Linked DNA regions of Paraneptunicella aestuarii. The protein of the gene in region 1 interacts with the protein of each later gene in a pairwise test. Links are inferred from orthologs where the notes say so. Each region holds a gene or a part of one and is shown in the gene's direction. Other genes may lie near its edges.

Evidence for each region. Proteins that work in one complex are often made in the same cells at the same time.
Region 2: the proteins of lolA (region 1) and KIH87_RS07835 interact in binary tests that used the Escherichia coli proteins (3 or more experiments, as listed by UniProt). The link is inferred for Paraneptunicella aestuarii from one-to-one orthologs.

Annotation. Positions count from the first base shown.
Region 1 is NZ_CP074570.1:2,894,447-2,897,332, reverse strand. The notes cover bases 1-2,883. They hold lolA (outer membrane lipoprotein chaperone LolA), read left to right. Parts: upstream 1-1,055; coding sequence 1,056-1,712; downstream 1,713-2,883. Other genes in these bases: KIH87_RS11185 (replication-associated recombination protein A), read left to right, coding at 1,746-2,883; KIH87_RS11195 (DNA translocase FtsK), read left to right, coding at 1-1,053. Also shown: more of KIH87_RS11185, read left to right, coding at 2,884-2,886. UniProt on the Escherichia coli protein: Participates in the translocation of lipoproteins from the inner membrane to the outer membrane.
Region 2 is NZ_CP074570.1:1,874,231-1,877,142, forward strand. Bases 4-2,912 are described here. They hold KIH87_RS07835 (lipoprotein-releasing ABC transporter permease subunit), read left to right. Parts: upstream 4-809; coding sequence 810-2,015; downstream 2,016-2,912. Other genes in these bases: KIH87_RS07825 (TMEM165/GDT1 family protein), read right to left, coding at 4-24; KIH87_RS07830 (hypothetical protein), read right to left, coding at 67-492; lolD (lipoprotein-releasing ABC transporter ATP-binding protein LolD), read left to right, coding at 2,037-2,729; KIH87_RS07845 (lipoprotein-releasing ABC transporter permease subunit), read left to right, coding at 2,730-2,912. Also shown: more of KIH87_RS07825, read right to left, coding at 1-3. UniProt on the Escherichia coli protein: Part of an ATP-dependent transport system LolCDE responsible for the release of lipoproteins targeted to the outer membrane from the inner membrane.

The DNA of each region.
Region 1 (2,886 bases):
CCGCATTTGCTGGTGGCTGGTACAACAGGTTCAGGTAAATCCGTTGGCGTGAACGTTATGATTTTGAGCTTGCTATACAAGTCTACGCCAGAAGATGTTCGTTTTATCATGATTGACCCTAAAATGTTGGAATTGTCGGTGTATGAAGGCATTCCACATTTGTTGGCAGAAGTTGTCACCGACATGAAAGAGGCTTCTAATGCCTTGCGCTGGTGTGTAGGGGAAATGGAGCGCCGCTATCGTTTAATGTCAGCTTTGGGGGTGCGTAATCTGAAAGGCTATAACGCCAAAGTGCTGGAAGCGAAAGAGAATGGGCAGCCTATTAAGGATCCTCTCTGGAATCCAAACGAATCTATGGCAGAAGAAGCACCAGAGTTGGAAAAACTTCCCAGTATCGTCGTTGTCGTGGATGAATTTGCTGACATGATGATGATTGTGGGTAAGAAAGTTGAAGAACTCATTGCCCGTATTGCTCAAAAAGCCAGGGCGGCGGGAATCCACCTGATTCTGGCTACTCAGCGACCTTCTGTTGATGTTATCACTGGCTTGATTAAAGCTAATATTCCTACCCGTATTGCCTTTCAGGTTTCTTCCAAGATTGATTCCAGAACCATTCTGGATCAGCAAGGTGCCGAAGCTTTGTTGGGCATGGGGGATATGTTGTATTTACCACCGGGATCGGGTGTACCTACTCGTGTTCATGGTGCTTTTGTTGATGATCATGAAGTTCATGCAGTGGTTGCTGATTGGCAATCGCGAGGTACGCCGCAATATATTGATGAAATATTGTCGGGTGAATCTAATGACGAGATATTACTACCCGGTGAGCAACCTGATGGCGGAGATCAGGAATTAGATCCGTTTTATGATGAAGCCGTGGCTTTTGTGACAGAAACGCGCAGAGCATCAGTGTCGGGCGTGCAACGTAAATTTAGAATTGGCTATAACCGGGCTGCCCGGTTAGTTGAGCAAATGGAACAAAGCGGTGTTGTGAGTGCTCCGGGGCATAACGGCAATAGAGATGTGTTGGCGCCACCACCACCCAGAGGTTAAAAATGGTAAAAATAGTAAGAAGACTACAATTTAAAAACATCATTAGTGGATTCTTGTTTATCGCTATCTCAACCAGCGTGTTTGCTCTTAATGGGGAAGAGAAGCTAGATTCATCTGCTCAAGAACTAAAGCACTTGTTATCGCAGTTACACACTTATTCTGCTCATTTTGAGCAAAAGGTGATGGATGCAAACAACGAGTTGTTGCAAGAAGCAAAAGGAATTATCAATTTACAGCAGCCTCAAAAGCTGTACTGGGAAGTGTTACCGCCCAATGAAGCGACCTTGATTGCCGATGGCAAAACCCTTTGGCACATCGATCCTTTTGTTGAGCAGGTGATTGCTCTGGATCAGCAACATTCGGTGAAAGATCACCCTATTATGTTGTTGGCTCAGCCCAATTCCGATATTTGGGATGGCTATCAGGTTGCTAAAGTGAACGAAGGTGAGTTTATGATTACCCCCAAATCGGAGAATCAGTCAATCAAGCAGCTTGTTTTGTTTTTTGATGATGGTGTGTTGTCACAATTGATCATTCTTGATCAGCAAGAGCAGCGCAATCAGCTGATTTTTTCTGATATTAAACAGAATCAAGAGATTTCTTCTCAGCGTTTTACTTTTAGTATGCCATCAGGCTTTGAACTTGATGATCAGCGTTGATTTTCAGATAACACTAAACGTGGTTCATAGCTAATGGAACTCCAGTTTGGCGATGTGGCAAAACCCCTTGCAGCTCTATTACGACCCACTTCTATTGATGGCTATGTAGGTCAGGAGCACATTCTCGCGCCCGGTAAACCACTTTATGAAGCCATTCGTTCTGGCAATGCTCATTCCATGATTTTGTGGGGGCCTCCGGGAACTGGCAAGACGACCTTGGCTGAGATTGTCGCTCATAGCATTGATGCTCAGGTTGAAAAAATCTCTGCAGTTACCGGTGGGGTTAAGGAAATTCGAGCGGCTATTGATAACGCCAAGAGCAATGCCAGAGATTTTGGCAGACAAACCATATTGTTTGTGGATGAAGTCCACCGTTTTAATAAATCTCAGCAAGACGCATTTTTACCCTTTATTGAAGATGGCACGGTGATTTTCATCGGTGCAACTACTGAGAATCCTTCCTTTGAATTAAACAATGCTCTTTTGTCCCGTACTCGTGTTTATGTGTTGAAAAAGCTTGATGCTGATGGGCTTAAGCAGCTAATTCATCGTGCATTGAAGAAATATAGTGAAGACAATTCAGAGCTTGTCACTATTGAATCTGACGCCGAAGCACTATTAGTTGAAGTGGCATGTGGTGACGGGCGTAAGCTTCTCAACACTCTGGAGATAGCATTGCAGCTTAGAGAGAGCGGTAAAAGCCTTGATAAGCAACATATTGCTCATGCCTCGGGCGATAAAATGGCGCATTTTGATAAGGGCGGAGATTATTATTATGATCTTCTATCCGCTTTTCATAAATCCGTTAGAGGCTCATCTCCCGACGGCGCGTTATACTGGTTTTGCCGCTTATTGGTAACAGGCGCAGAACCTACCGCGATTGCCCGACGGCTTTTAGCGATTGCCTCGGAAGATATTGGCAATGCCGATCCCAGAGCATTACAATTGACCCTCAATGCGTGGGATGTGTACCACAGAGTGGGCGCTGCAGAAGGTGAAAGAGCGATTGCCCAAGCCGTTTTGTATTGTGCCTGTGCGCCAAAAAGTAATGCAGTATATACCGCGTTTAAACAAGCGATGAGTTTAGCGAAAGACACTTCTGATGCTGATGTTCCTATGCATTTGCGTAATGCGCCTACAGAGTTGATGAAGAGCTTGGGTGCCGGAGAGGGCT
Region 2 (2,912 bases), 1.0 Mb from region 1 along the record:
GGTGAGAAAGACTTTAAATTCCATTGTGATTACTCTTACTGATTTGAATTGGTTAGTTTTAATCGATTAGTTTGAATTTGCTTGTGTAGGTGGAACCCATATGGCTGTACCATGTGCAGTCTTATGAGTAAGCGGCATACCTACTTCAATGCCTATGGCAGTATGCCTTTCGTAGGTGCCAGAACCTGTGCTGATATAACCCGAATGCTCATCTCCAGTGCTTTCTAACAGCACGCCATTAGCGCCTAGCTTTGCCGCTTCCTGTTTCATGCGCTCTATTGCTGCATCAACTTTACCTTGCTCGGTAAAAGTCCAGGAGTTACGGCTAGAGGATTGTAATATGGCTATTTTTTCATATTCTGCGGGAGGTTCTGTGTACACCACCACTTGTTCTGGCGATATAGGAGGACGTTCCTGGCCTATGAGAACATGTGATGTACTTGAGCAAGCGCTCAGTAGTATCGAAAGCAAAATTGCAAAAATTCGAATCATGAGATTTACAAAAATATTGATTGGGTTTCAGTTAAGCGAGCGATTTTTAGAGTTATATCAGTTTGTAAGGCTGATGTGTTTTTCATCGCTTTTCTTGTGGCAGTATGGCCAAATTTGACGCGGAGTATAGCAGTTTATGGTGCTGATTAGCATATTCATCTGGCTAATACCCATATCTGTTTTCCACAATATTGTAAGTAAAATCGCTTAATCGTGTTCAAGCGACAATAATATGTGTCACAATTGCGGCACTTGTTGCCGGAATCAGGCACTTTTTGAGGATGTTCATTTATGACAGAAATTCAAGGACAGGTTGAATGAAGCTTCCTGTTTCTGTTTTTATTGGCTGGCGTTATGCCAATAGCCGCAAGGGCAGTCATTTTATTGCTTTTATAAACTTTTTCTCCATTACGGGCATTGCGCTTGGGCTAGCAGCTTTGATCCTCGTTTCTTCCGTTATGAATGGCTTCGAAGGCCAGCTAAAACAACGCATTCTAGGTTTGCTACCGCACTTTATTGTTAATACCACTCATGCTGAATTACCCCAATCCATCGCTGATGATGAGATGGTTAAGGGCGTTATTCCTTTTGCGGAACTGGAAGCGGCTGTGCAGTCAACGTCGGGTTTGAAACCTGTGATTGTGCAGGGAGTTGAAGCTCGTTCTTATGATCAGTACGCGTCGATGTCGGAACACTTGCTGCTAGGGAATTTGTCTCGTTTGCAGCCGGGAGAATTTGGCATCGTCATTGGCCGTTCTTTAGCTATGTCTTTAGATATTCAGGTGGGTGAACCTGTACGTATTATGACCGCTGAAGGTAGCCGCTATACCTTATTAGGACGCATTCCCAGCCAACGTAAATTTAAAGTGGTGGGCATATTTGAAATGGGATCGGAATTGGATAGCTCTGTTGTATTGATGAATATTGCCGATTTAGCGCGTTTGTTAAGAAAACCGCAGAGCGAGATTGAACAAAGTCGCTTATTCCTGCAAGACCCCTTCGATTATATGAACATGCGTACACAGTTGGATAAGGCTGGCTTTCAATACCATGATTGGCGTGAACGTCAGGGGCCGTTGTTCGATGCCGTGAAGATGGAAAAAAACATGATGTTGTTGATGTTGCTGCTCATTGTTGCGGTTGCTGCTTTTAATATTGTTTCAGCATTGGTCATGGTGGTGACGGAAAAGCAGGGTGATATTGCGATTCTGCAAACGCAAGGGATGTCACGCACATCGGTGCTAATGATCTTTTTGGTCAATGGGTTAAGTAATGGTATTAAAGGCACGCTTATCGGAAGTGCCATTGGTTTAATTCTAGCCTTTAATATCAATGAGATTTTATTGATGCTGGGTGTACCTATGCATCTGTATTTGCCAGAAGCTCGCTTGCCTATTTTGGTTCAGAACCAGCAAGTTACAGCCATGATTGCGCTGTCATTATTGCTCTGTTTTAGCGCTTCACTTTATCCTGCGTATCGTGCTTCCAAGGTGAAACCAGCCAATGCGCTTCGCTATGAATAGCCTGATTTAGAAGGGAAATTAATGAGTTCAGTTTTACTTCAATGCCAACATCTTACTAAAACTTATTCGGAAGGCCCGGTTCCCGTTAACGTGTTGGATGATATTAGTTTCACTCTCAATGAAGGTGAACAGGTGGCCATTTTAGGAAGTTCTGGCTCGGGAAAAAGTACCTTGCTGCATCTGCTTGGGGCATTGGATAAGCCCAATTCTGGCTCTGTGATTTTTCAAGGTCAGGACATCTATCAATACAGCGAAGCGCAGCAAGCCCGGTTTCGTAATGAATGTCTGGGGTTTGTGTATCAACAACACCATTTGTTGCCGGAGTTTGATGCATTAGAGAATACGGCAATGCCATTGCTTATTGCAGGAAAGCCTCATAAACAGGCGATGCAGCAAGCAAAACTAATTTTAGAAAAGGTTGGCCTTGCTGATCGTATTTTGCACAAACCGTCTGCATTGTCGGGAGGGGAACGGCAGCGTGTGGCGATTGCTCGCGCTTTGGTAACTCACCCCAAGATGGTGTTGGCAGATGAACCTACTGGGAATCTGGATGACAAGACAGGTGAATCGGTATACCAGCTGCTTTTGGATTTGAAGCAGGAGTTTGCTACCAGTTTCGTCGTGGTAACTCATGATACTCAATTAGCCGCCAAACTTGATCGTACACTGCATTTAAGCAATGGTAAGTTAGTCAATTCCGGACAGGAGAGCTAAGTGAACGGTCTGGTTTGGCAACTCGCATTTCGATTCCGCAAGAGTAAAAAGCGCAGTGGGTTTACGTCGTTTATTGCTTCCTCGTCTACCGTCGGTATTGGTTTGGGATGTTTTGTACTGATATTGCTGTTATCGGTTATGAATGGCTTTGAACGTGAGCTAAAAGACCGTTTGTTAGTAGCG